One region of the Microbacterium sp. NPDC057659 genome, then DNA from elsewhere that is predicted to be linked to it. Evidence: predicted binding sites of a transcription regulator. Region 1 holds the regulator's gene; each other region holds the start of a gene.
The links. Region 1 encodes HrcA, which represses chaperone genes, less so after heat shock. Its sites were predicted from a motif close to TTNGCACTCGNNNNNNNCGAGTGCNAA; they were not measured.
Positions count from the first base shown of each region.

Region 1 (10,481 bases):
ACCACGCCCTCCAGCCAGACGCCCGCACCGTCGCCGATCGTGACGGACTCACCGACCCGCACGCGACGCACGACGGCCGCGTGCTTGGCCTCGGCCCCGGTGAGCAGCACGCTCTGGCCCACCTGAGCGGTGGTGCCGGCCTGCGTGACGAAGTGCAGCGCCATGGTCAGTGCGAGCGGAACCGGTCGCGGAGCTTCGAGAACAGCCCCTGCTGGAACTGCGCGAGCTTCGGCGCCGGCGCCTTGTGCTTCTTCGCGAAGTCCTGGATGAGCTTGCGCTGCGCGGAGTCGAGCTTGGTCGGCGTCACGACCTGCACGCCGACGCGCAGGTCGCCGCGCTGGCTGCCGCGCAGCGGCGTGATGCCGCGGCCGGCGATCGTGAGCACGTCGCCGGACTGCAGCCCGGAACGGATCTCGAGGTCGACGGTGCCGTCCAGGCCGTCGATCGTGGTCGTGGTACCCAGGATCGCGTCGGTCATCGAGACCTCCAGCGTGGCGAGCAGGTCGTCGCCGTCCCGGCTGAACACCGGATGCGGGGCCACGGTGACCTCGACGTACAGGTCGCCGTTCGGACCGCCGGCTCGTCCGACCTCACCGGAGCCCGGCAGCTGCAGGCGCAGCCCGGTCTCGACGCCGGCCGGGATGTCGAGCGACACGGTACGGCGGGACCGGACCCTGCCCTGGCCGCCACAGGTGCCGCAGGGGTACGGGATGGTCGTCCCGTAGCCCTCGCAGGTGCCGCAGGGCTGCGTGGTGACGACGTTGCCGAGCAGGCTGCGCACCTGCCGCTGCACGTGCCCGCTGCCGCCGCAGATGTCGCAGGTCACCGGTGAAGTGCCCTCCTGGCAGCACGAGCCGTTGCAGGTCTCGCAGAGCACCGCGGTGTCGACCTCGATGTCGCGGTGCGCGCCGAAGACGACGTCGCCCAGGTCGAGGTTCACACGCACGAGGGCGTCCTGCCCGCGCTCCCGGCGGGATCGCGGCCGCGCAGAGCGCGCCCCGCCCGCTCCGCCGAAGAACGTCTCGAAGATGTCGCCGAAACCGCCGAAGCCGCCGCCGAAACCGCCGTTGTCGTCGCCGCCCATGTCATAGCGGCGACGGGAGTCCTCGTCGCTCAGCACGTCGTAGGCGTGCGTGACCAGCTTGAACCGCTCCGCGGCATCCTCACCCGGGTTCACGTCCGGGTGCAGCTGGCGCGCCAGCTTGCGGTATGCCTTCTTGATCTCGTCCTGCGTGGCGTCCCGGGACACCCCGAGAACCTCGTAATGGTCGGCCACAGTCACCTTCCTGAGTGTGTGTGCGTTCGTGGGCGCGCCGCATCAGCGGCGCGTCTCGTCCTCTTCGAGCATCCGCGACAGGTAGCGGGCCACGGCCCGTGCCGCCGCGAGGTTGCTCGGATAGTCCATGCGGGTGGGCCCCATCACGCCGAGGCGCGCGGTACCCCCCTGGGCGATGTAGTCGCTGGCGACGATCGAGGCCTCGCCCAGCCCGAACGGCGCGTTCTCCGTGCCGATGCTGGCCGCAAGACCGTGCTCGTCCGGCACCATCTCGCTCATCAGCCGCAGCAGCGTCACCTGCTCCTCGATCGCCTCGAGCAGAGGATGGATGCTGCCGCGGAAGTCCTGCTCGCGGCGGGCCAGCGTCGCGGCACCCGCCATCACGAGCTTCTCCTGGCGGAACTCTGCGAGCTCCTCGCCGATCACCACCGCCAGGGCGGTGAGCGCCGGATCGGGGCGCGACTCCGACGGCTCGCGCAGCAGCGCGATCCGCTCGGCGGCATCCGCGACGGCGCGTCCGGTGATGAGCGCGGAGAGCCGGGCGCGGAGCACAGCCACGTCGGCTTCGTCGACGTCGACCGGGAGCACCGCGATGCGCTGCGACACCCCGCCCGCATCCGTCACGAGGACGACGAGCAGCCGGTTCGGCCCGAGACCGACCAGCTCGAGGTGCGTGATGCTGGCGCGGGCGAACGACGGGTACTGCGCGAGCGCGACCTGTCCGGTGAGCTGCGTGAGCACGCGCACGGTACGGGCCATCAGATCATCGAGATCGGCGGGGTCGGCGAGGAAGGTCTCGATCGCGGAGCGCTGCGCAGTGCTCAGCGGGCGCACCTGCGCGAGGTGGTTCACGAAGACGCGGTAGCCCTTGTCGGTGGGCACACGGCCGGAGGAGGTGTGCGGAGCGGCGATGAGCTCCTCGTCCTCGAGCAGCGCCATATCGTTGCGGATCGTCGCTGCGGAGACTCCGAAGGCGTGCCGCTCGACGATGGACTTGCTGCCCACCGGCTCCTGGGTCTCGACGTAGTCCTGCACGATCGCGCGGAGCACCTGAAGCCCTCGTTCCGAGACCATGATGCTCCTTCCGCTCTGGCACTCACACGTACTGAGTGCCAATTCTACCCGTGCCCCGTGCCGAACGCCCTCAGGCGGGCGGGCGGGCCTCGTCCGCACCATACGATGACCGATATGGACACGACCCCGGCACTCGCGACGATCTCCACGGGCAGGCTGCAGGGCGAGGGCCGGGACGGGATCCGCCGTTTCCTCGGCATCCCCTACGCCGCGGCGCCGTTCGGACCGAACAGGTTCCGGGAACCGCAGCCGGTCGCCCCGTGGGACGACGTCCGTGCAGCGACCGCCTTCGGCCCCACCGCACCGCAGCTGCCCTACGGCGGGGCGATCGGCGAGCTCCTCGGCCACGTGATCATCGAGGGCGAGGACATTCTCACCGCGAACGTCTGGACGCCCGAGCACTCCTCCGGGGCACCGGTCGTGCTCTGGATGCACGGCGGCGCGCTCGAGCGCGGTGCGGCCGCGCTGCCCGGCTACGACGGCGCGGCGTTCGCCCGCGACGGGATCGTGTTCGTGTCGGTGAACTACCGGCTCGGTGCGGAGGGCTTCTCCGTCCTCGATGGCGTACCCCGCAACCTCGGTCTGCGCGATGCCGCTGCTGCCCTGCAGTGGACGCATCGCGAGATCTCGGCGTTCGGCGGAGATCCTGAGCGCATCACCGTGATGGGCGAGTCCGCCGGCGGCGCCCTCGTCGCCGCGCTGCTGAGCAGGGACGACACGCGCGCGCTGATCTCCAGGGCGATCATCCAGTCCGGACCGCTCGATGCGCAGACGCCGGAGAAGGGCGGTCGGGTGACAGCGCAGATCGCGAAGCTGCTCGGAACCGCCCCTGACCGGGACGCTTTCGCCGCACTGTCGCCCGAGACGCTGCTCGATGCCCGCTCCCGCCAGTCGGCGGGAGCATCCCCGCTCGGCGGTGCTCCCGGCTATCAGCTGGTGCTCGACGAGGAAACGCTCCCCTGCTCGCCGCGGGAGGTGCTGGGCGGCGTGAACACACCGCTCATCATCGGCACGAACACCGATGAGTACCGGCTCTGGTTCACGCCGGACGCACTGGACCGCATCAGCACGCTGAAGCTCCTCGTCGCGCGCCTCGCGCTGCGCATCCCCGGACGCGCGGTGCGCACGTTCCGCGCGGACGAGCCGGAGGCAACGACCGGTGAGATCTTCGGCCGGATCGCGACCGACCTGCTGCTGCGCGCACCGGCGTCTCGGGTGGCCGCCGCGCGCACTGCACCGACCCACGTCTACGAGTTCGGCTGGCACAGCCCCGTGCGCGAGCTGCGCGCCGCGCACGCGGTCGAGCTGCCGTTCATGTTCGGTACGACCGAGGACCCGTCCTGGACCTCGCTGATCGGCGGCGCGCCGCCCGCGTCGCTGGCCGCCGAGATGCACGGGGCCTGGACGGCCTTCATTCGCGATGGCGATCCCGGATGGGCGGCGTACGGCTCCGAACGTCTGACGCGCCTGTTCGATGAGGAATCGCGCACCGTTCCGCAGCGGCGCACCCGCGGGATGGATCTGCTGCCCTGATGCGGGGCGCGCTCAGTCGGTCAGGGCGCGCACGACGGCGTCGGCGAGCAGGCGGCCCTGCAGCGTGAGCCGCAGGCGCTTCTCACGCAGAGCGGATGCTCCGTCGACGAGCCCGTCCGCGATCAGGCCGGCCACGACGTCCCTGTTGTCGATCGGCAGATCGTCGAGCGGGATGCCGTCGGCGAGCCTGCTGCGCAGCAGCACGCGCTCGAGCATCCGGGCGTCCTCGTCGGGCCGCTCCCGGCCCGCGGCCGGCGACTCTCCGGCCGCGAGGCGCTGTGCGTAGGCGGCTGGGTGCTTCACGTTCCACCAGCGCAGCCCTGCGACGTGGCTGTGCGCGCCGGGGCCGAAGCCCCACCAGTCCGAGCCGAGCCAGTACGCGAGGTTGTGCCGGGAACGCTGCTCTGCGCGACGCGCCCAGTTGCTCACCTCGTACCAGCCGAAACCGGCCGCCCCCAGCCGGGCATCGGCCAGCTCGTACATGTCCGCCTGCAGATCGTCGTCGGGCGCCGGGACCTCGCCGCGGCGGATCTGCCGAGCGAGCTTGGTGCCGTCCTCGATGATCAGCGCGTAGGCGGAGATGTGATCGGGGTCGAGCGCGAGCGCCGCATCGAGGGAGGCCTCCCAGTCGCCGAGCGACTCCCCCGGCGCACCGTAGATCAGGTCCACGCTCACAGCGAGCCCCGCCTCGCGGGCGGCCTCCACCGCGGTTCGCACGTTCTCCGGGCGGTGCGTTCGGTCCAGGGCGGCGAGCACATGCGGCACCGCCGACTGCATCCCGATCGACAGGCGCGTCACACCGGCTTCCGCCAGTCGTGCCGCGACCTCGGGTGTCACTGTGTCGGGGTTCGCCTCGACGGTGACCTCGGCTCCCGCCTCCAGGCCGAAGGCGGAGATCGTGGTGTCCAGCATCCTGGCCAGGTCGCCGGCAGGCAGCAGCGTCGGCGTGCCGCCGCCGAAGAACACGCTGTGCAGCGGGCGGATGCCTCCGGCTTCGCCGAGGACTTCGCGCGCGAGCGCGACCTCGGCGTTCAGCGTGTCGGCGTACTCGTCCTGACGCGCGCCGCGGAGCTCGGTCGCCGTGTACGTGTTGAAGTCGCAGTAGCCGCATCGCACCCGGCAGAACGGCACGTGCAGATACGCCGAGAACGGGGTCGCCGAGTCGACGCGGATGTCGTCGGGCAGCCGTCCGTCGGCGGGGGCGGGATCTCCGAGCGGAAGCGGTCCCGCCATCAGAGCGGGGTCGCGTACAGCGGAGAGATCGCGCGCAGGTAGCGGGCGAACAGCTCGCGGCGGCGGCGCTTCACCAGTCCGCGGAACAATCGGTACGACATCCGGGTCGGGGCGTCGAATGCGCGCACCGTGAACCAGACCTCGTCGTTGTCCTCGCGCCAGTCCACGTCGAAGGCCTCTTCGCCGCTGACGACGGAGCCGCCGACGGTGCCGAGCACGAAGCCGATCCTGCGGGGCTCCTCGGTGACCGAGATCACGCGCAGCTCGGCATCGGCCTTCAGGCCCTTGACCCTGCCGTGCACCTTGAGGGTCATGCCGGGGCCGACGTACGGCGTTCCCTCGGCGTCGTAGCGCTGCTCCTGTTCGCGGCGGCTGGGCGCGATGGCGTTGCCCTCGTTGTCGAAGCTCACGCCGGCGTAGGTGGGGCCGGCGGAGGGACGGACGTCCTCGAGCTCGAGGCCCGCTGCGCGCTGCGCGGTCCAGGACAGCAGAGCGTCGCCGGCGGTGCGGAAGCGGTCCTCACCGCTGCCGATCCGCCACGACTCCTCAGCCGGCAGACTGTGCTCCGGCGGATACTGCATGAGGTCGGGGGCGTGCGACGCCCCGACCGCGGCGTAATCCACCGTGCCTTCTCGGAATGTCCCGCGACGCATGTTTTCCAGCCTACGGGACGCCGACCTGAGCGACTGCTCCATGCCGGTCCCTGACACGCGAAAGCGGGGCCGGTGGAATGAACCACCGGCCCCGCCTCACAGGGATGAGAAGTGCTTACTTCTCCCAGCCCACGTTCTCGACGGGCTGCACGCCGAAGAGGTCGAGGCCCACGTAGGGCTCCGGGGTCAGGTTGGCCAGACCCTTCTTCGCGGTCGTGATCGACGGACCGTTGTAGATGCCGATGATGCCCCAGCGCTCGACGATCTCGGGCTCGAGGTCCATCGCGGCCTCGGTCTGCTTGACCGGGTCGCTGATCGACTCCACCTGGTCGTGGATCTTCTGATCGAGCTCCTTGTCACCGACACCCGAGAGGTTCAGGCCGGAGTCCGAGCAGTACAGCTGGCAGTACCAGGCCGCACCGAACGGGTCGGAGGCGGTGAAGCGCAGGCTCATGACGTCCCAGTTCTTCGAGGTGAAGTCCTCGGAGAACTTGCTGGAGGGGCGGGTGTCGACGTTCAGCTTGATGCCGACTGCCTTCTCCTGCGCCTGCAGCGACTGGGCGAGGGCCTTCTGCGTCGGGTCGTCGCTGAAGATCGGGTACGTGACCTCGAGCTTCTGGCCGTCCTTCTCACGGATGCCGTCGGAGCCTTCCTTCCAGCCGGCGTCGTCGAGCATCTTCTTGGCGCCCTCGACGTCGAACTTCAGGCCGGCGGCCTTCTGCGAGTCCTTGTAGCCGGGCTGGAACGAGTACAGCGTCAGCGAGCCGGCCGGCTCCTCGGTGTAGTTCAGGCCGTTCCAGGCGATCTTCTTCTGCTGGTCGATGTCGATCGCGTTGAAGAACGCGTGGCGGACCTCGACGTCCTTGAACTGCGGCTTGGTCGAGTCGAGGATGATCACCGTGTTGGCCGTCTGCTGGGCCTTGTAGGTGACGACGTCCTTCATGCCCTTGACCTGCTCGAGGCGGTCCTTGGTGGCGGTGCCGACGGTGTCGATCTGGCCGTTCTTGAAGGCGTTGATCGAGGCCTGAGCGTCCATGCCCGTGAAGGTGACCTTGTCGAGCAGCGGCTTGTCGCCCCACCACTCCTTGTTCGGCTTGAAGGACACGTAGTCCTTGTTCGGGTCGAACTCGTCGACGGTGTAGGGACCGGCGCCCCACTCCGGGTGCAGGTTGTCGATGTAGCCCTCGTTGAACACCTTGGGGTCAGCGGCGTGCGGGTTGATCACACCGGTGAGGAACGGCATCTGCGGCCAGGCGAACTCGCCCTTGAAGGTGACGATCGCGGTCTTGTCGGTGTCACCCTTGGTGACCGACTCGATCTCCTTGTAGCCGTCGGTGGCGTTCGGGTTGAAGCCCTCCTCGGTCGAGCGGTTGGCCTTCCAGGTCGCGTCGATGGCGGTCCAGTCCATCTCGGTGCCGTCGTTCCAGTGCGCTTCCTTGGTGAAGGTGAAGGTCAGCACGGTCTTGCCGTCCTTGACCTCGTTCTTCCAGACGTCGAGGTAGTTGTCGTTCTTGTACGGCGTGCCGTCCGGCTTCATCAGCAGGATCTGCGGCGTGTACCACGCGGCGAGGCGGGCGGTGTCGGCGCTGCCGTCGCTGTTGAACGCGTTCAGCTGAGCGGGGATCTCGTTGATGGGGAAGTTGACCGTGCCGCCCTCCTTGAGGTTCTCACGGGGCTGCGGGTTGTAGTCAGCGGCGTCGACTCCGGCAGCCTCGCCGTTGTCCTTGTTGTCGCCACTGCCGCTGTTGCCGGCAGCGCACCCGCTGAGAGCGAGTGCGAAAGCGCCGGTGATTGCCAGCGCTCCCATCAGCTTGTACTGCTTCATGGTGCTCCTTTCGCCTTTCGGCGTGTCATAAGGGGAACGATAGTCAGCATCGTCTGCCAAAACAGGCGCCGGAGAGTGAATCCCGGCTAACTGTTATCGGACGGTGATCGACCGTGATCTTTTGGTTATCTGAAGGGTCAGACCGTCGCCGGGCGGGTGGTCATCGTCACCGGATCGAACACGACACGCTGGCGCGTGCGCTCGATGTCCGGGTCCGGAACCGGGATCGCCGACAGCAGCGCCTGGGTGTAAGGGTGCTGCGGGTTGTCGAACACGTCGTCGACGTCGCCGTGCTCGACGAACTCGCCCAGGTACATCACCGCCACGCGGTCGGCGATGTGCCTGACCACGGAGAGGTCGTGCGCGACGAACAGGTACGACAGTCCGAGCTTGACCTTCAGCTCGTCGAGCAGGTTGATGACACCGGCCTGGATCGACACGTCCAGCGCCGACACCGGCTCGTCGAGCACGACGATCTTCGGGTTGGTCGACAGTGCGCGGGCGATGCCGATGCGCTGCCGCTGACCGCCCGAGAACGCTCCGGGGAACCGGTCCCGGTGCGCCGGGTTCAGACCCACCAGGTCCATCAGCTCCTCGACGCGGTGCATCGCGTCCTTCTTCGAGGTGCCGATCGCGTAGAGCGGTTCGGCGATGATGTCGGTGACCGTCATGCGGGGATCGAGTGCACCCATCGGGTCCTGGAACACGATCTGGATGTCGCGGCGCAACGCACGCTCCTGCGCACCGTGCTTGATGTCGTTGACGTTCGTGCCGGCGATGATCAGATCGCCGTCATCCTGCTTGGCGAAGTCCATGATCTGCAGCAGCGTGGTGGTCTTGCCGCTGCCGGACTCACCCACGATCGCCATGCACTCGCCTTCGCGGACGTCGAAGCTGAGGCCCTTGACCGCATGCACCTCGCCGACCTTGCGCTTGAAGAGTGCGCCCTTCAGCAGCGGGAACGTCTTGTTCATGTTCCGCACCTCGAGCGTCACCGGGCGCTCCTCGCGCGGCATGCGCGTGAGGTCGCTCTCGGGCACCTCCGGGACCGGGTAGACCGGCAGTCCGCCGATGAGTCCGTCGGCGTCGATCTCATCCGCGCGGATGCAGGCGACGTCGTGGAACTCGCCGGAGCCCGTGTCGACCGGTACGAGGTCGGGCTCACGCGTGCGGCAGGCCGCCACGGCGATGGGGCAGCGGTTCACGAACGGGCAGGCGTCCGGCAGGTCGATCAGCAGCGGCGGGTTGCCCTTGATCGGGACCAGCGGCTCCTTCTCGACCTTGTCGACGCGCGGGATGGCTCCGAGCAGACCGATCGAGTACGGCATCCGGGTGCGGTGGAACAGCTCCCGCGCCTCGGCGTGCTCGACGGGCTTGCCCGCGTACATCACGATGACGTCGTCCGCGGTGCGCGCGACCACGCCCATGTCATGCGTGATCATGATCACAGCGGCGCCGGTCTCGTCCTGCGCCTTCTCGATCAGGTCGAGGATCTGCGCCTGGATCGTCACGTCGAGCGCCGTGGTGGGCTCGTCGCAGATGATCAGCTTCGGGTTGTTCGCCATCGCGATCGCGATGACGATGCGCTGCCGCATGCCGCCCGAGAACTCGTGCGGGAAGGCCTTCATGCGCTTCTCGGGGCTCGTGATGCCGACCAGGGTCATCAGCTCGATCGCCCGCTTCTCGGCGTCCTCGCGAGACAGGCTGCGGTGCACCGTGAGGGCCTCGATCAGCTGGTCACCGATCGTGAACACCGGGGTGAGCGAGGTGAGCGGGTCCTGGAAGACCATCGCCATGCCGTTGCCGCGGATGACGGACATCTGCTTGTCGGACTTGCCGAGAAGCTCCTGCCCGTCGAAGACGATCGAGCCGGTGACCCTGGCGTTGTCGTCGAGCAGGCCCATGATCGCGAGCGAGGTGACCGACTTGCCGGAGCCCGACTCGCCCACGATGCCGAGAGTCTTGCCCGCCTCGAGGTCGAACGAGACGCCGCGCACGGCGTCGACTCGGCCCGCCTCCGAGGCGAAGCTGACCTTGAGATCTCGGACGGAAAGGACGGTGCTGGATGCTGCAGTGCTCATGCGCGGCCTCCTGCCGCCGAGGTGGGATCGAGGGCGTCGCGCAGGCCGTCGGCGATCAGCGCCATCGACACGGTCAGCAGAGTCAGGGCGAGGGCCGGGAAGTAGAACAGCCACGGAGCGCTGGTGATCGTGCCGCTGCCCTCGCCGATCAGCGAACCGAGCGAGACGTCGGGGATCTTCACGCCGAAGCCGATGAACGACAGGCCGGTCTCGGTCGAGACGGCGGCCACGATGCCGAGGGTGAAGTTGATCACCAGCAGCGAGCCGATGTTCGGGATGAGGTGCCGCACGACGGTGCGCATGCCTCGCACGCCCATGTAGCGCGCCGCCTGCACGTACTCGCGCTCGCGGAGCGAGAGCGCCATCGTCCAGATGATGCGGGCCGGGAAGAACCAGCCGACGAAGATCATGACCAGCGAGATCACTCGCCAGTCGCCACCGGCATCGTTCGACACGATCGACAGCAGCAGGAAGGTCGGGACGACCATCATGAAGTGGATGATCAGCAGCAGGATGCGCTCGGTCTTGCCCCCGAAGTAGGCGGCGGCCGTTCCGACCACGGCGGAGAGCACGGTGGTTCCGATCGACACCGTGAGCGCGATCATCAGCGAGCGCTGCAGGCCCACCGCGGTCTGCGTGTAGGTGTCGTTGCCGGAGGCGTTCGTGCCGAACCAGTGGTCCGCCGACGGGCCGGTGCTGAGGTTCAGGAAGTCCATGTCCGTGGCGGACCAGGGCGAGAACAGCGGCCCGAGCACGGCGAACAGGACCAGCAGGATGAAGACGATGATGCCGCCGACGGCGGGCTT
Region 1 is NZ_JBHVHU010000001.1:257,002-267,482, reverse strand. It holds gene ACFVAE_RS01275 (16S rRNA (uracil(1498)-N(3))-methyltransferase) at 1-164, opposite strand, end outside; gene dnaJ (molecular chaperone DnaJ) at 167-1,276, opposite strand; gene hrcA (heat-inducible transcriptional repressor HrcA) at 1,319-2,350, opposite strand; gene ACFVAE_RS01260 (carboxylesterase/lipase family protein) at 2,465-3,883, shown strand; gene hemW (radical SAM family heme chaperone HemW) at 3,896-5,116, opposite strand; gene ACFVAE_RS01250 (DUF1990 family protein) at 5,116-5,769, opposite strand; gene ACFVAE_RS01245 (ABC transporter family substrate-binding protein) at 5,885-7,594, opposite strand; gene ACFVAE_RS01240 (dipeptide ABC transporter ATP-binding protein) at 7,732-9,675, opposite strand; gene ACFVAE_RS01235 (ABC transporter permease) at 9,672-10,481, opposite strand, start outside.

Region 2 (10,481 bases), 1.2 Mb from region 1:
GGTGGCCCAGGCGCTGTACCTGTCGGAGGGATTCGCCGAGATCGGCCGCCGCCCGCGGTACTACAAGGGCGGAGTCGACGCGATCATCATGAAGATCGAACTGAAGGTCCGGCCGGAAGGGAACGCGGATGCCTGAACCCTCGACCATCCGGGAACCGCTCGTCCTCGGCATCGAGACGAGCTGCGACGAGACCGGCATCGGCATCGTCCGGGGCCGCACGCTGCTCTCGAACACGATCGCATCGAGCATGGACGAGCACGCGCGCTACGGCGGAGTCGTGCCCGAGGTCGCCGCCCGCGCGCACCTCGAAGCGCTGCAGCCCTCGATCGAGGCCGCGCTCGCAGAGGCTGAGGTCACCCTCGACGACCTCGACGCGGTCGCCGTGACCAGCGGGCCCGGTCTCGCAGGCGCGCTCATGGTCGGCGTCGGCGCCGCGAAGGGCCTTGCCGTCTCGCTCGGCAAGCCGCTGTACGCGGTCAACCATCTCGTCGGCCACATCGCCGCCGACATCCTCACGCCCGAGACCGAGCCGCTCGAGTACCCGACCATCGCGTTGCTGGTCAGCGGGGGGCACACCTCGCTGCTGCACGTGCGCGACCTGACCACCGACGTCGAACTGCTCGGCGAGACCGTCGACGACGCGGCGGGGGAGGCCTTCGACAAGGTCGCCCGGCTGCTCGGACTGCCGTACCCCGGCGGCCCGCAGATCGACCGCGCGGCGGCGGACGGCGATCCGACGGCCATCCGGTTCCCGCGCGGCCTGTCCAGGGCATCCGACATGGCGAAGCACCGCTACGACTTCTCGTTCTCGGGGCTGAAGACCGCCGTCGCGCGCTGGATCGAGCGGGCGCAGGCCGAGGGCCGGGAGATCCCGGTGGCGGATGTCGCCGCCAGTTTCCGCGAGGCCGTCGTCGACGTCCTGGTGTCCAAGGCGCTGGCCGCCTGCGAGGATCTGGGCGTGCCGCGGCTGCTGCTCGGCGGCGGCGTGATCGCCAACCGTCGCCTGCGCGACGTGACCCTCGAGCGCGCGGAGGCGGCGGGCGTGACCGTCCGCATCCCGCCGCTCAGCCTGTGCACCGACAACGGGGCGATGATCGCTGCGCTCGCCGCCGAACTGATCGCCTCGGGCCGCGGGCCGTCGACCCTCGCCTTCGGCGCCGATTCCACCTTGCCCGTCACCGAGATCCAGGTCAGCCCGGCATGAGCGATCCGCACGTCGAGGACCCCAGCCCCGAGGTCGAGCGCCCGGAGGGCTCGGCGGCTCTGCCCGGCGCGCGCAAGACCTACAGCAAGCTGCCCACCGGCCCGGTCAGCGTCGAACCGGTGATGACAGGACCGGATGCCGACCCGGGCGGCATCTCGACGGAGTGGGAGCCGTCCGCGGGCGAGCCCTACGCCGAGGACAAGACCCGCCTGGCCCCGTGGGCGCTGTTCGCGGCCATCGTCGCGCTGTGCACATCGCTGTTCGTCGGATGGGGCATCCCGGTCGCGATCATCGCCGTGATCGCGGCGATCATGTCGATCCGCCGGCCGGTCGAGAACCGAGCCGTCGCGATCTGGGCTCTCGTGCTCGGGATCACCGCCACCGTCTTCAGCGCCGGCTGGCTGATCTGGGCGGTCTCGCAGCTCGAAAGACTGGTCTGAGGATGCCGGACGGTGAACGCCTTCGCGAACTGCAGCGCCGGGCCTACGGCGCCGGCGGCGGGCTGAACGCCGAAGAGGCGGCGGAACTCGCGGAACTGCAGGCGCGTCCTTCGTCTCGATCCGCTCGCTCAGGAACCGAAGAGACCGGACTCTCCACGAAGGTCGAGACCGTCCCGGACCCTGAGCCCTCCCCGGATCCTGAGCGAGGAGCGCAGCGACGAGACGAAGGGCACGACCAGCCCGAGGAATCAGAGCCTTGCCCGGATCCTGAGCGAGGAGCGCAGCGACGAGACGAAGGACGGAGCGATCCCCGAAAGCACCGAGTCTCCCTCGTGTTCGCCGCCGTGGCATCCGCTCTGCTCATCGGTCTCGGTGCCGGCTGGTTGCTGTTCGGTCGGGACAGCGGCCCGGCGATGGATGCGAAGCAGCAGGAGGCGTGGAGCGACTTCGAGGCTTCCGGGAAGTACGACGCCGGGTCGATCCGCATGCTCGGCGAGCGGTACGGGATCACCGCCTGGTACGCGACGCAGCAGAACGCCAAGACGGAGTGCATCATGCTCACCCCCACCAAGGACGGGTCGATCGCCTGCCAGCCGACCGAGCGGCCGAAAGGCGAGGAAGAGCAGCAGAGTCCGCTGTCGGCGCAGATCGACCTCGGCGATGACAGGGGCACAGGCGTCAGTGGAGTCGTCCTGCGGGATGTACGGGGCGTCCCGACCGTCATCATGCAGAAGTGGGACAACACGAACACCTACGACTGGACCCAGATGTACGACGGCGACGAGCTGGCCATCGCGAAGGTCATCGTGGCGAAGTCCGGCATCCAGGGAGAATTCCTGCAGATCGCCGGTTACGACGGCACGTCGCCGATCTGGATGACCCAGGAGAACGAGACCTGCCTCTACGTCGCGGACCTCGGGGGGATCACCCAGAAGTCCTGCGCCCCTGACACCGCCGATGTGCTCCTCGAGCGGCCGAACGCGGTCTTCGGGCTCATCGACACCACACAGGGCACGCGGCTCACGACGCTCCACGGCAAGGGCGTGAAAGCCGCTGACCCCGCTGTGCAGGGATCGGAGTGAGGATGCCTGCTGAGGAACGTCTTCGCGAACTGCAGCGCCGGGCCTACGGCCCCGGCGGCGAGCTGAGCGCGGCCGAGGCGGAAGAGCTCGCCGGGTTGCAGGCGGCAGCTCGCGGCGGCTCGTTCCCGGCCGTTGAGCGTCCCTCCCCGATTGCGGAAGGAGTCGCACCACGCGGCGCTGTCGGCCCTGCTCCGGTCTCAACGGTTGCGGGTGCTGAGGTCGACGCACCCGCAACGATTGAGACCGGAGCGGGGGAAGCCGTTGAGACGCAGGGGACACCCGCAACCAGTGAGACCGGAGCGGAGGAAGCAGCGGATTCCGAAGAGGTGCGGGAGGCGGGCGCGGGTTCTGAGACGGACCTCCCTCGCTCTGCCCGCGCGGCGACCAGGAAACGCAGCGTCTTGCTCGCGGCAGCGGTCGCGGCATCCGCCCTCCTCATCGGTGTCGGCGCCGGCTGGTTGCTGTTCGGTCGCGATGCCGGCCCGGCGATGTCGGCCGCGCAGCAGAAGGCCTGGGCCGAGTTCGAGGCATCCGGCAAGTACGACGAAGGATCGATCCGGATGGTGGGCGAGCGGTACGGGATCACCGCCTGGTACGCCACGAAGAAGGAACTCGCGCTGGAGTGCATCATGCTCACCCCCGCGCCGACTGCCACCGTGGGCTGCGCTCCGCCGCCGGATCCGAAGAAGGACGAGGAGGGCTACTGGGGTCAGCTCAGTGTGCAGCTGGAACTCGACAAGCCCAAGGGGACGATGGTGCAGGCGGCCATCGTGCGCGACACCCGTGGTGAGCCCGTCGCCGTGCTGGATCGATGGGACCCCGGTCCGCAGGACAGCTGGACGAACATGTTCCAGGGCACGGAGCTCGACATCGCCAAGGCAATCGTGAAGGAGACCGGGGTCGATGGCGGCGCTCTGCAGATCATCGGTTACGACGGTGACACCCCGATCTGGTTCGCACAGGACGGCAACAACTGCGTGTACGTCGCCGACACCTCGAAGGTGCTCCTGAAAGGCTGCGGCGTCGACATGTTCGGCGGCACGACGGAGTTCGGCGGCGACGGAGTCACGTACAGCGTGCGAGGGACGGAGCGCGGACCTGTGCTCACGGTCATCCGCGGCGGCGATCCGGCCGACCCGTCGATCGACGACACGACCGGCGAGATCTCGGAATAGCCTCAGACCCGGTCGGCGAGGATCGCGATCCGCCCCGCAGGAGTGCGTGTGAGGATCAGCGTCGCCTCTTGCGACCCCTTCAGCGTGAGCTTCTTCCGGAATGCAGCCGGATCGATGTCCATGCCGCGCTTCTTGATCTCGAGCCGGCCGATGTCGTTCGCGCGCAGCGCGGCGTTGATGGTCTTCGGGTGCGCCGGCATCGTCTCGCGCACCCGGAACGACTGCACGAACGGGCTGGTGAGCGCAGCATCCCCGGTCAGGTATGCGATCTGCTCGTCGAGCATCCCGGCTTCCAGCATCCGGGCCGCGTCGCCGATGAGGCGGGCGCGGATGACCGCGCCGTCCGGCTCGTGCAGGTACGCGCCGAGCTCGCGCACAGGCACGTCCTCGGCGTCTGCCTGGCCGGTCAGCTCGTGCATCGCGTCGCCGCGCACCACGAGCGCGGCGCGACGGATGCCGGGGCGCGCGAGCGCCCCGCTCCACAGCACGAGTTCGACGACGCTGCCGTCTGCGCTGACCCATTGCGCCTCGACGTCGTCGGGGATGAGGTCCCGGTCGAGGCCGGGGCCGAGCTTGATGCCGGTGGGCACCCGCGCGGCCAGGTCGAAGCACCAGTCCAGCGACGGCGACCAGTCGGATGCCGCGGTGCGCTGCGTCTCGGAGTGCCCCGCCGTGCGCCGGGCCGGGTCGAGCCACACCGCGCCCACTGCGGCATCCGCATGCTCCTCCGCCGTGCCGTGCGACACCGTCACGTCCTCGCCGAAGGGGGCGAGGTTGTAGGCGGCGATCGCCGCGGTGACGTCGTCGGCGTCGACGGCGTGCACGGCCAGTCCTGCGCCGGCGAACGCCAGGGCGTCGCCGCCGATCCCGCATCCGAGATCCGAGACGTGAGTGATGCCGGCCTGCCGCATCCGCACCGCGTGCAGCGTCGCCACGTTCAGGCGCGTCGCCTGCTCGAGGCCGGCGCGGGTGAACAGCATCCGGTCGGCGAACTCGCCGAACTTGGCCTGGGCCCTGGCACGCAGGTGCGCCTGGCCGACGACGGCCGAGACGAGGTCGGGGGAGTGCCCGGCGGCGCGCAGCCACGACACGGTCTTCGCGACCTCCGCCGCCGCCGTGATCTGCCCGACTTCGTCGAGCAGCGCCAGTCCGTCGCGGGTGAGCAGCGCGGTCAGCTCGGTCATCTCCACCCCTTCAGCCTACGGATCCCATCCGTTCCGAATCGCGCAACGGGCGCATTCCGGCCTCCGGATGCGGCAAGGTGCGCGATTCGACGGGCAGCAGACCGGAGCGGAGATGCTCCAGTCAGCTGTAGTGTGCCGGAGTGCAGCCCGATGTCACGCTGGATACTCCCGCGGCCGAGAACGGCCGCGATGCGATGAGGAGAGACATGCGTACACGACTTCGGAGAGCTGCCGGAGCCATCGGATATTCGCTGATCGGGCTGGGCGCCGGGATGATCAGCATGGTGTCGCTCTCGGTGCTGATCACGGGCGCAGTGCTGTGTCTCGTGCTGATCGGCTTCGCGGTCCTGCCCGTGCTGCTGCGGCTGCTGGCCCGCTGGGCGGATGCGAACGACGACCGCGCCGGCGTCGTGATCGGGCAGCCGCGCACGGCCGCGCGCCAACCGCACCCCGGTTACGGACCCGCCGTGCTCCGTGCTCAGTTGCAGGACCCGGCGACCTGGCGCGACGTGCGCTGGCTCGCCGTGGACGCTGTCACCGCCACAGCACTCGGCGTGTTCGCGCTGGCGGCGGTCGGCATCGTGCTCGGCACGATCGCGACGCTCGCGCTGTGGTGGGCGCTGCCCGCCGGTGCGTCGCAGTTCCTCGGTGTCCCCCTGACCGGATGGGGCGAGGCACTGGGGCTCGGCGCGATCCAGCTCGCGGCGGGCCTGCTCCTCACCGTCGTCGTGGTGCTCCTTGCGACGCCGCACGCGCGGATGACGCGGCGTCTGCTGACGCCGTCCCGCACGGAGGTGCTCGCCGAGCGGGTGAGCCGCGTCGAGGAGACGCGCTCCGGCGTGATCGACGCGCACGGCGCAGAGCTCCGTCGCATCGAGCGCGACCTCCACGACGGGGCGCAGGCGCAGCTGGTCGCACTGTCCATGCGCATCGGCCTGGCGCGCGAGGCCGACGACCCCGAGACCGTGTCGCGTCTGCTCGCGGAGGCGCACGAGGTCGCGGAGGGCGCCATGGTCGAGCTGCGCGACGTCGTACGGACGATCTACCCGCCGATCCTCGTCGATCGCGGACTCGAGGGCGCCGTGCGCTCACTGGCGACTCGGTCGGCCGTCCCCGTGCGCGTGCGCATCGAACACCTCGGGCAGCTGCCGGCGGCCGTGGAGGCCGCGGCCTACTTCGTGATCGCGGAGGCCCTCGCGAACATCGGCAAGCACAGCGGCGCGACCGACGCCGAGGTCGTCGTGGAGCGCCGGCCTACCGGCATCCTCGCGGCGTCGGTGAGCGACGACGGCACCGGCGGGCTCGACGAGGAGAGCGGATCCGGGCTCCGCGGCATCCGGCGGCGGATTGCGGCGCTCGACGGGACCACGGAGTTCGGGCGGGAGGACGGCCGCACCGTCGTCCGGGTGGAGCTGCCGTGCGGGTCGTGATCGCCGAGGACAACGTGCTCCTGGCCGAGGGACTGGAGCTGATCCTCACCACCCGCGGGCTCGAGGTGGTGGCCGTCGCCGGAGACGCTCCGGCGTTCCTCGACGCCGTCGACGGGCACCGGCCGGATGTCGCCGTCGTCGACGTCCGTCTGCCGCCGGACTTCCGGGACGAGGGGATCCGCGCCGCGCTCGAGGCCCGCGCGCGGCATCCGCAGCTCGCGGTCCTCGTGCTGTCGCAGTACGTCGAGCAGGAGTACGCGCGAGAGCTGATCGCCGATGAGCGCGGCGCCGTCGGCTACCTCCTGAAGGATCGTGTGTCGCGGGTGAGCGCCTTCGTCGACGCCGTCACCACGGTCGCGGAAGGCGGCACCGTGATGGATGAGGAGGTCGTCAGGCAGCTGCTGGCCCCCCGTCCGCATGATCCGCTCGACCGGCTCACGCCGCGTGAGCTCGAGGTGCTGGCGCTGATGGCTTCGGGGCAGGGCAACGGGCAGATCGGCGAACGCCTGTACGTGACGGAGAACGCCGTGCACAAGCATATCGGCAGCATCTTCACGAAGCTCGGGCTCGACCCGACCGAGAGCAGGCACCGCCGCGTGCTCGCCGTCCTCACCTACCTCGACCGGCGCAGGTGAGCAGCCGGGGCAGCGAGGGAGGCGCCGGATGCTGGCACTCGCATTGCGTGAGTGCCAGCCGACCGCCTACACTGGGATTAGCACTCTCCCCCTGAGAGTGCGAACCAGTCTTCTGATTGTTCAGCCGAGAAAGAGGTAGACCGTGTCGGTTTCCATCAAGCCGCTCGAGGACCGTATCGTCATCAAGCAGGTCGAGGCCGAGCAGACCACCGCGAGTGGCCTGGTCATCCCCGACACCGCCAAGGAGAAGCCCCAGGAGGGCGAGGTCGTGGCCGTGGGCCCCGGCCGCATCGACGACAACGGCAACCGCGTCCCGCTCGACGTCGCCGTGGGCGACCGCGTGCTCTACAGCAAGTACGGCGGCACCGAGGTCAAGTTCGGCGCGGACGAGTTCCTCGTCCTGTCGGCCCGCGACGTGCTCGCGGTCGTCGTCCGCTGACGCACTGACGTTCACGAAGGGCCCGGATGCCACGGCATCCGGGCCCTTCGTCGTACCCGTAGGCTTTACCGGTGAACTCGAAGACCGCCGGAGTGCTGTACACGGTCGGTGCGTACCTGATCTGGGGCGTCCTGCCGCTCTACTTCATCCTGCTCAAGCCCATCGGGCCCTGGGAACTGGTCGCCTGGCGCGTGCTGCTCTCGTTCGTCTTCTGTCTGCTGCTGCTCACCGTCACGCGCGGCTGGCCCGCGCTGATCGCGATCGTCAGGCAGCCCAAGCTGCTCGGGCTCACCGCACTCGCCGGCGTGCTGATCTACATCAACTGGCAGGTCTTCGTGCTGGCCACTCTGGGCGGCCAGGTCGTCGAATCGGCCCTCGGGTACTTCATCAACCCGATCACGACGGTGCTGCTCGGCGTGCTCGTGCTGCACGAGCGCATCCGCAGGCTGCAGTGGATCGCGATCGGCATCGCCACGCTCGCGGTGATCGTCATCATCGTCGCGCACGGCACCTTCCCGTGGATCGCCCTGTCGCTGACCGCGTCGTTCGGCCTGTACGGGCTGGTCAAGAAGAAGATCGGCCCTGCGGTCGACGCCACCAGCGGACTGACGCTGGAGTCGTTCTGGCTGATCCCGATCGCCGGGGTCATCCTGTTCTTCGTCGCGCAGGACGGCGGGATCACCTACGGCAGCTCCGGGACGCTGAACACCGTGCTGGTCTCGTTCGCCGGCGTCGCCACCGCCATCCCCCTGCTGCTGTTCGCTGCCGGCACCCGCCGCGTCGCCCTCAGCCTGGTCGGGATGATCCAGTTCATCACCCCGATCATGCAGTTCCTGGTCGGATGGCTGCTGCTCGGCGAACCGATGCCGCCGGAGCGCTGGGCCGGGTTCATCCTGGTGTGGATCGCGATCGCGGTGTTCGTCGTCGACCTGGTCCTCGCCTCGCGTCGCGGACGTCCCACTGCGGAGACCGGCACCGTCGAACTCGTGTGACGGATCGTTAACGCACTGAAACCTGATCCCGTCGTCGTCTTCAGCACGACCGCCTAGGGTGGAGACACCCGAAGGTGGGTCGACCACGTTCATTTAGCAAGGGAGCACCATGAACGCATTGAAGACTTCGCGAAAGACGCGGATCTTCGCCGGCATCGCGCTGGCCAGCGCCACAGCGCTCGTCCTGGCGGGCTGCAGCACGCCCAGCGACAGCGGCGACGGCGACAAGGGCGGGGACAAGCCCGCAGCGGCGGACGTCACGCTGAAGATGGGATCGCTGCTTCCGTCGACCGGGGCACTGGCGTTCCTCGGCCCGCCCATGGAGGCCGGCGTTCAGCTCGCCGTCGACCAGGTCAACAAGGCCGACGCCGGCGTCACCATCAAGCTCAGCACGGCCGACGAGGGCGACCTCGACAACAAGGCGTACGAGACCTCGATGCAGAAGCTGCAGAGCGAGGGCATCACCACGCTCGTCGGTGCCGCATCGTCCGGCGTCACCAAGCTGATCGTCGACGGCAACACCAGCGCCGGCATCCTCGCGATCTCGCCGTCGAACACTGGCGTCGACTTCGCAGGCCTCAGCCCGCTGTACTTCCGCACCGCGCCGAGCGACTACCTGCAGGGCGAGGTCCTGGCCAACACGATCGCCGAGGACGAGCACAAGTCGCTCGGCATCATCTACCAGAACGACCCCTACGGCAAGGGTCTCGAAGGCGCCATCAAGGAGGTCTTCGAGGGCACCGGAGGCAAGGTCGTCGCCGAGGCGTCGTACAACCAGGGCGACGGACAGTTCAACGCGCAGGTCGCCGAGATCGCCGCAGCAAAGCCCGACGCCGTCGCCGTCGTCTCGTACGACCAGTTCAAGACGATCGCGCCACTGCTGAAGAACGCCGGCATCGACACCAGCGCGCTGTACCTGGTCGACGGCAACCTGTACGACTACCCCGACCTGCCGGTCGACCTGACCGGGTCGAAGGGCACGAAGGCCGGCGCTGATCTGCCCGAGGACTTCATCAAGCAGCTCAACGACGTCTGGAAGGCCAAGGGCAACGGCGAGCTCAAGTCGCAGACCTACTCGGCCGAGGCGTACGACGCCGTCATCCTGATGGCCCTCGGCGCGCTGCAGGCGAACTCCGACAAGGGCAAGGACATCGCCGACCAGCTGATCGAAGTCTCGGGCGGCTCGGGCAAGGGCGAGGCGTGCACGTCGTTCGCCGACTGCGCCAAGCTCATCAACGACGGCAAGAAGATCGACTACAACGGCTACTCCGGTGACGTGACCTTCGACAAGGACCACAACCCGCAGGGTGCCGCGATGGGCGTCTACGAGTACGGTGCAGGCAACACCTTCAAGCGGATCAAGTAACTCCCGCTGACACGAGAAGGGGGTTCGGATGCCAGGCATCCGAACCCCCTTCTTCGTATCTGCGTGACCTACGCGGCGTCCTCCTGACCCAGCGTGCCCAGGTACAGTCCGATCACCTTCGGATCGTTCAGCAGGTCGCGGCCGGTGCCCTCGTAGGCGTCGCGGCCCTGGTCGAGCACGTAGCCGCGGTCGCAGATCTGCAGGCAGCGGCGGGCGTTCTGCTCGACCATGATGGTCGTCACCCCGGCCTTGTTGATGTCCGAGACGCGGATGAACGCGTCATCCTGGCGCACCGGCGAGAGACCGGCCGACGGCTCGTCCAGCAGCAGCACGGACGGGTCCATCATCAGTGCGCGCGACATCGCGACCATCTGCCGCTCACCGCCCGAGAGCGATCCGGCGCGCTGGTTCAGGCGCTTGCCCAGTTCGGCGAAGATGCCGGTGACGAACTCCAGCCGCTCGTTGTAGATCTTGGGATTCTGGTAGAGCCCCATCTGCAGATTCTCCGCGATCGACAGCGAGGGGAACACGTT
Region 2 is NZ_JBHVHU010000001.1:1,451,999-1,462,479, reverse strand. It holds gene rimI (ribosomal protein S18-alanine N-acetyltransferase) at 1-136, shown strand, start outside; gene tsaD (tRNA (adenosine(37)-N6)-threonylcarbamoyltransferase complex transferase subunit TsaD) at 129-1,205, shown strand; gene ACFVAE_RS06920 (hypothetical protein) at 1,202-1,645, shown strand; gene ACFVAE_RS06915 (hypothetical protein) at 1,648-2,727, shown strand; gene ACFVAE_RS06910 (hypothetical protein) at 3,129-3,902, shown strand; gene ACFVAE_RS06905 (SAM-dependent methyltransferase) at 3,905-5,092, opposite strand; gene ACFVAE_RS06900 (sensor histidine kinase) at 5,293-6,516, shown strand; gene ACFVAE_RS06895 (response regulator) at 6,504-7,151, shown strand; gene groES (co-chaperone GroES) at 7,294-7,590, shown strand; gene rarD (EamA family transporter RarD) at 7,662-8,582, shown strand; gene ACFVAE_RS06880 (ABC transporter substrate-binding protein) at 8,692-9,948, shown strand; gene ACFVAE_RS06875 (ABC transporter ATP-binding protein) at 10,017-10,481, opposite strand, start outside.
Region 2: a site for HrcA is predicted at 7,183-7,209, ahead of groES (co-chaperone GroES). Genes of this name have one in related genera too.

Region 3 (10,481 bases), on a different contig from region 1:
GGCCGGGGCCCCGTTCACGAGGAAGCCCCACCAGGCCTGCTCGAGCACGGCGCCGTCATCGCCGGGCAGCACCACCGGGTTCAGGTTGCGCAGGTTCCGGCCGGTGGGGCGCAGCGTCTCGCCGGCGTTCAGCTCGGCCCAGTGCCGCAGACCCTCCAGCATCTCGGCATCCGCCGCGGCGAGCTCGTCTGCATCGGTGAACCGGGGATCGAGACCATAACTGGCGCACATGCGGCCAGCGTAGACCCGGCCTCGGACAGGGAGGCCATCCTCTCTCGACCGGTTGGACTCGACCCGCGCATGGGGAAGCCCGTGCGCTGAACGCGTGACCGGTCGCGGCGACTCGGAACGCCGACCTCAGGCGCTCGCGGGGGGACCCGACGACTCGCGGATGATGAGCTCGTGATCGGTGGCGATGGTGCGTGGTTCGTCGCTGGCGGGGCGCAGAATCAGCGCGACGGCGTGCCGTCCCATCTCGAACATGGGGATGCGGGCGGTTGTCAGCGCCGGGGCGACGTCGGCGGCGACGGCGATGTCGTCGAAGCCGACGACGGAAAGATCCTCCGGAGCCCGCAGGCCGTGTCGTCGCAGCTCGCTGAGCACGCCGATCGCCATCGCATCGTTCAGCCCGATGATCGCGGTCACATCGGTGCCGCGGAGATGCGCGGCGCCCGCCATCCCTCCCTCGCGCGTGAACTCCTGGGGGACGACGGTCAGCGCGGCCCCGGTCCCCTGGATGCCCTCGCGGATCCCGCCAAGGCGGTCGGCCACGGTGCTCAGACCCTCCGGGCCGGCGACCACGCCGATCCGGCGGTGGCCGAGTTCGGCCAGGTGGCGACCCACCGAGACGCCGGCCGCGTGGTTGTCCGGCAGCACGGCGTCCACCGGCAGGTTGTGCCGCCCGATCACGGCGGCGCGTCCGCCGGCGTGCGCGAACTCCGTGAGGGCTCTGGACATCGCCCGCTCACTGGTGGCATCGGCGTAGCCGGAGCCGGCGATGATGATCGAGCCGATCCGCTGACGAACCAGCGACTTCACCTGGGCCAGTTCGGCAGCGGGCGCGCGTTCGGCCTGCGCGATCTGGACCGATCGCGATGCCTGATCCGCGCTGCGGATCACGCCGCTGGCGATCTCGGCGAAGTACGGATCGCCGATCTCGTTCACCACCAGGCCGATCGTGGGCACCAGGCCACCGGCGAGCCCTCTTGCGTGCAGATTCGGTTCGTAACCGAGTCGTTTGGCCACGCGCTGCACGTGGGCGGCGACCTCGGCCGAGATGCCCGGCCGACCGGTCATCGCACGTGACGCACTCGCGAGCGAGACCCCGGCGGCCTCGGCCACGTCGATGAGGCGCGGTGCCCCGGCACGTCCCACGCGACCCCCTCTGAGCGGGGACGGTGCGGCCCCGCATCTTCTGATTATGGCCTTGCTCTCGCTCTCGCCGTCTCACTATAGTGACGAAAGCGCTTGCGAAAGCGCTTTCGTGATCGGCTCGTCTCCCCGTCTCACGGCGGGAGGGCAGTGGATCACGGCGGCACGCCACCACCGACGACGACGTTGAGAGGTTTCTGATGCACGAGCGATCACATTCGATTCCGAGCAGAACCGGCGGTAACGCCGCCCGGCGATCCGGTCCATCCCGGGGGAGGAAGGTCGCGGCCGCCGTCGCCGCGGCCGCCATCGCCGGCGTCGCCCTGACAGCCGTTCCCGCTGCGGCTGCGAGCCCGTTCACGGCGGTGCTCGATTTCGAGCAGTACCAGCGCACGGCCCTGGACGGACAGGACGGATGGACAGCATCCTCCGCTGTGAAGGTGATCGCCGATCCGCTCAACGGCAACAATCAGGTGCTGGAGTCGGTCGGCGGGACGCAGCAGGCGGTCCGCGCCATCCCGCCGATCAAGGACGGCACCACCGGCACGCTCTTCTTCCGCTTCATGCGCATCGGCAGCGTGGACACCTCGTTCGGAGTCACCGACGTGGATGCGCCGAACGACTACACGCACAGCCGCGCGTACGTGAACAACCAGAACGACGATGTGCTGCTCGCCCGCGACGGCGGGAAATTCACTCCGGTCGGCTCCTGGGCCAAGAACTCCTGGCAGTGCGTCTGGATCGTCGCCGACAATGCCGCCGACAAGATCAGCGTCTACAGCCAGGGTGGTGCCTACGACAAGCTCACCCGGCTTCCCGAGGGCTCCGAGCAGCAGTTCGGCTTCCGTCAGGCGGTGAACGGTGACCTCGACCGGTTCTTCTGGAAGAACGGCGCCTCGAGCACCGGTCGCCTCATGCTCGATGACGTCGCGGTCGACACGACAGGCCAGAATCTCGACATCGCGACCGGGAACCCCGGCGACTGCGCGCCGGGCGAGGCCCCGGCGGATCCGCTGCTCAACCCGCTTCCCGACCCCCAGCTGTCCACGCTCGGGATCGAGGTGACCGAACTGGCTCAGCTGCCCGAGTCGCACACCACACCCGCGACGCAGGATCCGCGGCTTGTGCGTTACAACCGGATCACGCACCTGGACGAACTCCCCGACGGGTCGGGGCGGCTCATGGTGCCGGACAACAACGGCACGCTGTACCTGGTGGACAAGAAGACCGGTGAGTACTCGCCGTATCTCGACGTGCGCAGCAGGTTCCTGGACAACTTCCACAACAGCGCGGGCCTCGGCACCGGACTGGGAGCAGCGGAGTTCGATCCGGACTTCGCCGACAACGGCAGGTTCTACACGGTGCACACCGAGGGCGGCACGGCGCTGACCGAGGACACTCCCGACTTCCCGGCGTTCGGCAAGACCGAGTTCCACAGCGTGATCACGGAGTGGACCGCCGACGACCCCTCCGCGAACATCTTCAGCGGAAGCAGCCGGGAGATCATGCGGATCCCGTTCGGCGGTCGCGTGCACACCGTGCAGCAGATCTCCTTCAACCCCACGGTGAAGAAGGGCGACGCCGACTACGGCAACCTGTACGTGCTCGTCGGCGACGGCGGTACGGGCGTCGGCAACGGCAACCCGCAGGACCTCGCGACCCCGCAGGGCAAGATCATGCGGATCAACCCGGCCGGACGCGACAGCGCGAACGGCGAGTACGGCATCCCGAAGGACAACCCCTTCCTCGACGACGCGAAGGCGCTGCCGGAGATCTACGCCTACGGCATGCGCGACCCGCACCGCATCAGCTGGGATCCCGAGGGTGACCACACCATGTACCTCGGCCACATCGGCGAATGGCAGGTGGAGTCGATCTACGCCGTCGAGCCCGGCGACAACTTCGGCTGGTCGGATCGCGAGGGGCCGTTCGTCGCCGAGAACCGTCAGATCTATCCGCTGCCGGCCGATGACGCCAAGAACGGATACACGTACCCGGTCGCCGCATACGACCACAACCGCGACCCGGGCCAGACCGGCGATGCCGGAGTGGCCGTGAACGGCGGGTTCGTCTATCGCGGCGACATCCCCGGGCTGAAGGGCAAGTATCTGTTCACCGATCTGGTGCGCGGATGGGTGCTCTCCACCGACGCCGACAAGATGGTGCGCAACGACGGCGACATCGCGGACCTCGCGAAGATCTCCCAGCTGCGCGTGTTCGCGAACGGTGCGGAGACGACGTTCCAGGAGCTCGTCGGTGACAAGCGCGTCGACCTGCGGTTCGGCTCCGATGCCGACGGCGAGCTGTACCTGATCTCGAAGGCCGTCGGGAAGATCTGGAAGGTGACCGGAGCGCACGACGCCGAGGTCGAGGTGCCTCCGTTCGTGCTGCCCGAACTCGCACCGAATCTCGTGACGAAGTACGACTTCGACCACGCATCGACTACCGACGCGAAGGTCGAGACCGACCAGGGCCAGAGCGGCACGAACATCTCGCTCGTCAACGGCGGCGTCGAGATGCGCGTCGCCGATCGCGCATATCCGGGAGCAGGCAAGGCGCTGCAGACCCAGCAGATGAGCCCGGATGCGGCATCCGATGACGACTGGAAGGCCGGTGTCTACGACGCGGCGGGCGTGAAATCGCTCTCCCGGCTCGGCGACACCGACAAGATCAGCGTGATGGGCTGGTTCAAGCCGACGGGCGACCATCCGACGCCGAACTCCGGCACGACCGATCCGGATGACGTGTACAACGCCATCGGACTTGCCGGGGTGCTCTCCGGCGGCTCCAACGGCCACGACGTGCGAGCCCTGCTCGAGGTCATCACAGTCGGAGACGAACTGAAGCTCGTGGCCCTCGGGCGGCGGGTGGACGGCGGCAAGTCGTGGACCTTCGCTGCGGACAAGCCGTGGGACGAGATCCTGGAGAAGGGGAAGTGGGTGCATCTGGCAGCCACCTTCGATTTCTCGAAGGGCGAGATGAAGCTGTACATGAACGGCGAGGAGCTCGCCGGGAAGTACACCTCGGCGAACCCCTGGGGCTCGGGCCCGGTCTCGAAGACCGATCCGGCCGGGATCAAGATCGGCGGCAGCTTCCCGCAGAACACGCGTGAGGCCAACCCGTTCAACGGGCGGATGGACGACATCTCGATCCTCGACACCGTGCCGACCTCGGAGCAGATCGCCGCGCAGTACGCGCTGTACGGTGCGACGACGACACCCGATCCCGAGCCGCCGACGTGCACACCGGACGGAGAGCCGATCACTGACGTGATGTCGGCGGACGACTGGACGCCGCGCACGCCCGCGAAGTGGGAGTTCCCCGGTGACGAGGTCGTGCTGAAGGAGCCCGGGACCGACCCGGGTGACGGCATCCGTCGTCCCTTCGAGTATGCAGTGCTCGATGAGGGGCCCGAGCTCGGATCGTTCGACCTGTCGGCCCAGGTCAGGATCGACGAGAAGGCATCCGTCAACAACCGTGACGTGATCCTCGTGTTCGGATGGAAGTCGGACAAGGAGTACTACTACGCCCACCTGTCGAAGGACAACACCATCTATCCGCACAACGGCATCTTCAAGGTGAACAATGCCGACCGCGAGCGGATCGACGACCAGTGGGACGGCAAGGTCGGTGCTCCGCCGGCGATCACCGACGAGCAGTGGCACGACGTGCGACTGGTGCGGTGCGCGGACAGCGGCGACATCGCGGTATACGTGGACGGCATCGACCGGCCGCTGCTCACGGCGAACGACAAGACCTTCTCCGAGGGGCGCGTCGGCTTCGGATCGTTCGACAACTTCGGACGCATCCGCGACCTCACCGTCATCCCCGAGCGGACCGACACCACGGCTCCGACGGTGACGGTGAAGGACGGTGCCGAGTTCACGGTGGGCTCTGACGGTCGCTACAGCAGGGTCTCGTTCAAGCTGCAGGACGACGGAAAGATCGACCGGCTGACGCTCAACGGGGTGGAGAAGGATCTGACGAACGACGTCTGGTCCGACCTCAACTTCGTGAAGCCCGGTCAGTTCGGCGCGGTCGAGGGTGCGAACACGCTCGTGGTCTACGACGTCGCCGGCAACGCCACGACCGTGAGGTTCACGCTCGACACCACCGGTCCCACCGCCTCGGTGAAGAGCGGGGCGCAGTTCACCGTGGGCGCCGACGACGTCTACAGCCTGGTGTCGTTCAAACTGAACGACGCGGCGAAAGTCGATCGGCTCACCCTCAACGGCGTGAAGAAGGATCTGACGGACAACGTCTGGTCCGACCTCAACTTCGTGAAGCCGGGTGCGTTCGGCGGCGTCGAGGGCGAGAACACGCTCGTCCTGTACGACACGCTCGGCAACGCGAGCACCGTGAAGTTCGCCCTCACGAAGTAGTAGGCGGACTCCAGCAGGCGGGCGGATGTCGCATCAGCGGCATTCGCCCGCCGTCCTGCATCTGTCCGGACGGAGGACGGCCCGACCTCCGACGACGAGCCGATAGGGTCGATCGGTGACCGAAACGCCTCGTCTGCCCGCAGCTGTCGCTCTCGGCGGCACCGTCGCGATCGGCATGATGACCGCCGTGCAGGCGCGCATCAACGGCGTGCTGGGCGTTCGGCTCGGCGACGGGGTCGTCGCCGGGCTCGTCTCGTTCCTCGTGGGGCTGGTCTTCCTCGTCGTCGTCATCGCCGCGATGCCTTCGGGGCGGGCCGGTGTGCGCCGCCTCGTCTCGGGCGTGCGCGGCCGCAGCATCCCGTTCTGGATGCTGCTCGGCGGCACCTGCGGCGCCCTCACCGTCTCCACTCAGGGGCTCGTCGCCGGTGTGCTCGGCGTGTCGCTGTTCACGGTCGGCGTCGTCGCGGGGCAGACCGTGCACGGTCTCGTCCTCGACCGGATCGGCGTCGGGCCGGCGGGCGTGGTGGCGGTCACGCCGGGGCGCGTGACGGGAGGCGCGCTGGCCCTCGCGGCCGTCGGCGTCTCGCTCGGCGGGGGAGTGCTGGCCTCAGCGCCGCTCTGGCTCCTGCTGCTGCCGTTCCTGGCGGGCGCCGGGATCGCATGGCAGGCAGCGGCGAACGGCAGGCTCGCGCAGCGGGTGGAGTCGCCCCTCACCGCGACGCTGATGAGCTTCATCGCCGGGACGATCGTGCTGCTCGTCGCGGCGGTCGTGACGATGGCGCTCGACGGCCCGCCACGCCCGCTGCCCACGGAGCCGTGGCTCTATCTCGGCGGACTGCTCGGCTTCGCCTACATCCTGCTCGGTGCGTTCCTCGTCGCCCACACGGGGGTGCTGCTGCTCGGTCTCGGCTCGGTCCTCGGCCAGCTGACCACGTCGATCGTGATCGACCTCCTGTGGCCGCTGCCGGCCGGGCCGGCGCCCTGGCAGCTGATCACGATGGTCGCCGTCGCCGTGGCCTCGGTGGTCGTCGCTCTGCCGCGCCACCGCGCAGCGCGCTAGTCGTCGTCCCGCGGCATCCGTCCGAGCACGCTCTCGGCGTCGATCCCCTTGCGGCGCCCGCCCTCCTTGCCTGCGGGCTTGCCGCCGACGTAGAGCCAGCCGAGCAGCTGCTCCTTCTTCTTCAGCCCGTGCGCCTTCGCGACGGCCTTCGAGCGGGTGTAGTGGCCGGTGCGCCAGATCACGCCCCAGCCCGCCTCGTCCAGCAGAAGGCTGAGCGTGTGCGCGACGCCGGAGGCCACGGCCTCCTGCTCCCAGTACGGCACCTTCTCGCTCTTGCGCGGACTCACGACGACGGCGATCAGCAGCGGCGCGCGCAGCGGCTTCGTCGACGGCTTGTCATCGCCCTGAGCCTTCGCGATCGCGGCGCCCAGCCGCTCACGGTCGTCGCCGCGCAGCTCGATCAGCCGCCACGGGCGCAGGGACGAGTGGTCGGCCACCCGGCCCGCCGCGGCGACGAGCGGCAGCAGCTGCGCGTGGGTCGGCGCGGTGTCGTCGACCTTCGACCAGGACTTCCTGGCGACGACGGCGTCGAGCGCGCTCACGACTCGGTCGGGCTGAACGACAGCGCCAGCGAGTTCATGCAGTAGCGGTCGCCGGTGGGCGTGCCGAAGCCGTCGGGGAAGACATGGCCCAGATGCGAGCCGCACGCGGCGCAGCGCACCTCGGTGCGCACCATGCCCAGCGTGTGGTCCTCGATCAGCGTCACGGCCTCGGGCCGGACCGACTCGTAGAAGCTCGGCCACCCGCATCCGCTGTCGAACTTCGTGCCGCTCCGGAACAGCTCGGCGCCGCAGGCGCCGCACCGATACAGCCCGTCGCGCTTCTCGTCGAGCAGCTCGCCCGTCCAGGGGCGCTCGGTCGCCGCCTCGCGCAGCACCGCGTACTCGGCGTCGCCGAGCTCCTCGCGCCATTCCGCCTCGGTCTTCTCCACGTCGTAAGCCATGTGTCCATTCTCCCTCCCTCCGATGGGAGTGGCGCGCGGATGCCTGGCAGGATGCCGCGTAGCCTGAGGCCATGCTCGGAGACCTCACCGATCGCGATCGCGCGATCCTCGCCCTCGAAGCCGCCTGGCCGCGGCACGGCGGCGCGAAGGAGGAGCGGATCCGGACACAGCTGGGGATGAGCCCCGCACGCTACTACCAGCTGCTCGGGCGTCTCATCGAGACCGAGCAGGCGCTGGAGTTCGACCCGCTGCTGGTGCGCCGTCTGCGCCGTATCCGCGATGCGCGCACCGATCGCCGGGTCGCCAGGATGCGCGGCTTCGTCGGCTGACGCGAAGGCGGCGATTCACAGAGGACATGCCCTAGCATCGAGGGGTGTCCAAGCCCAGCAGTGATCGATTCGACGACGTCCCGCACGCCACAGGACGTGTCGGAGCGCACCGCGCCGAGGTTCCGGGCATGAACGGATGGATCGTGCTGCTGTGGTCCGCCGCGGCGGTGCTCGTTCTCGTCGTCCTCGGCATCTTCGGGTCACTGGTGGCCATGGACCGCATCTCGTTCGGCGGCGATGCCGGGCCGAGTCAGGCCGCGACGCCCGCGCCGGAGGACGCCGGCAAGGTGGACACGTCCTACGCCGTGCTGATCCTCAACGGCACTCCGGACGACGGCCTGGACGGCGCGATGCGTGATGAGCTGATCAAGGCGGGGTGGAAGGGCGGCCAGATCTCCAGCATCGACGCCTCCACGCGCGACTTCCCGACGACGACCGTGTACTACGCCGACCCCGCCGACAAGGAGGCCGCGCTCGGGCTGGCCGGCGTCATCGGCGGCGCGGACGTGCAGCAGAGCGACGCCTACAAGGACTACAACGAAACCGGCGGCAAGCAGCTCGCCGTGGTGATCGGCATGGACCGCGCCGCCGCGGGCTCGGAGACCCCCGCCGAGTAGCACCTCCGCAGCTTGCACTCTCCATAGGCGAGTGCCAGAATGGCGTTAGCACTCGCTCACTGTGAGTGCTAAACCCCAACGTCTACGTCCAGGAGGGACGACACTACTCATGGCAAAGATCATCGCTTTCGATGAGGAGGCCCGTCGCGGTCTCGAGCGCGGCCTGAACACCCTGGCCGACGCTGTCAAGGTGACCCTCGGCCCGCGCGGCCGCAACGTCGTGCTCGAGAAGAAGTGGGGCGCCCCCACGATCACGAACGACGGCGTCTCCATCGCCAAGGAGATCGAGCTCGACGACCCGTACGAGAAGATCGGTGCGGAGCTCGTCAAGGAGGTCGCCAAGAAGACCGACGACGTCGCAGGTGACGGCACCACGACCGCCACGGTCCTCGCCCAGGCGCTGGTCCGCGAGGGTCTGCGCAACGTCGCAGCCGGCGCCGACCCGATCAGCCTGAAGAAGGGCATCGAGAAGGCCGTCGCGGCCATCACCGCCGACCTGCTCGCCACCGCCAAGGAGGTCGAGTCCAAGGACCAGATCGCCGCCACCGCGTCGATCTCCGCCGCCGACCCCGAGATCGGCGCCCTGATCGCCGAGGCCATCGACAAGGTGGGCAAGGAGGGCGTCGTCACCGTCGAGGAGTCGCAGACCTTCGGCACCGAGCTCGAGCTCACCGAGGGCATGCGCTTCGACAAGGGCTACCTGAACCCCTACTTCGTCACGGACCCGGAGCGCCAGGAGGCCGTCTTCGAGGACCCGTACATCCTCATCGCGAACCAGAAGATCGGCAACATCAAGGACCTTCTGCCCGTCGTCGACAAGGTGATCCAGGACGGCAAGGAGCTCGTCATCATCGCCGAGGACGTCGAGGGCGAGGCTCTCGCGACTCTGGTGCTGAACAAGATCCGCGGCATCTTCAAGTCCGTCGCCGTCAAGGCCCCGGGCTTCGGCGACCGTCGCAAGGCGCAGCTGCAGGACATCGCGATCCTGACCGGCGGCCAGGTCATCACCGAAGAGGTCGGCCTCAAGCTCGAGAACACCACGCTCGACCTGCTCGGCCGTGCGCGCAAGGTCATCGTCACCAAGGACGAGACCACGATCGTCGAGGGCGCCGGTGACGCCGAGCAGATCGAGGGTCGCGTGACCCAGATCCGCCGCGAGATCGAGAACACCGACAGCGACTACGACCGCGAGAAGCTCCAGGAGCGTCTCGCCAAGCTCGCCGGCGGCGTCGCCGTCATCAAGGCGGGCGCGGCCACCGAGGTCGAGCTCAAGGAGCGCAAGCACCGCATCGAGGACGCCGTCCGCAACGCGAAGGCGGCCGTCGAGGAGGGCATCGTCCCCGGTGGTGGCGTCGCGCTGCTGCAGTCGGCCAAGGTGCTCGACACCCTCGAGCTCGTCGGTGACGAGGCGACCGGTGCGAACATCGTCCGCGTCGCCATCGAGGCTCCGCTGAAGCAGATCGCCATCAACGCGGGCCTCGAGGCCGGCGTCGTCGCGCACAAGGTCTCCGAGCTCCCCGCGGGCCAGGGCCTGAACGCCGCGACCGGCGAGTACGGCGACATGTTCGCGCAGGGCATCATCGACCCGGCCAAGGTCACCCGCTCGGCGCTGCAGAACGCCGCGTCGATCGCCGGCCTGTTCCTCACCACCGAGGCGGTCGTGGCCGACAAGCCCGAGAAGGCTCCGGCGATGCCGGCAGACCCGTCGGGCGGCATGGACTTCTGATCCATCCTCACTGACAGAACGCCCCCGGCTCTCTCGAGTCCGGGGGCGTTCTG
Region 3 is NZ_JBHVHU010000003.1:310,373-320,853, forward strand. It holds gene ACFVAE_RS16215 (SOS response-associated peptidase family protein) at 1-231, opposite strand, end outside; gene ACFVAE_RS16220 (LacI family DNA-binding transcriptional regulator) at 358-1,374, opposite strand; gene ACFVAE_RS16225 (PQQ-dependent sugar dehydrogenase) at 1,572-5,753, shown strand; gene ACFVAE_RS16230 (DMT family transporter) at 5,869-6,813, shown strand; gene ACFVAE_RS16235 (nitroreductase family protein) at 6,810-7,355, opposite strand; gene msrB (peptide-methionine (R)-S-oxide reductase MsrB) at 7,352-7,756, opposite strand; gene ACFVAE_RS16245 (DUF3263 domain-containing protein) at 7,828-8,085, shown strand; gene ACFVAE_RS16250 (LytR C-terminal domain-containing protein) at 8,130-8,702, shown strand; gene groL (chaperonin GroEL) at 8,812-10,428, shown strand.
Region 3: a site for HrcA is predicted at 8,748-8,774, ahead of groL (chaperonin GroEL). Genes of this name have one in related genera too.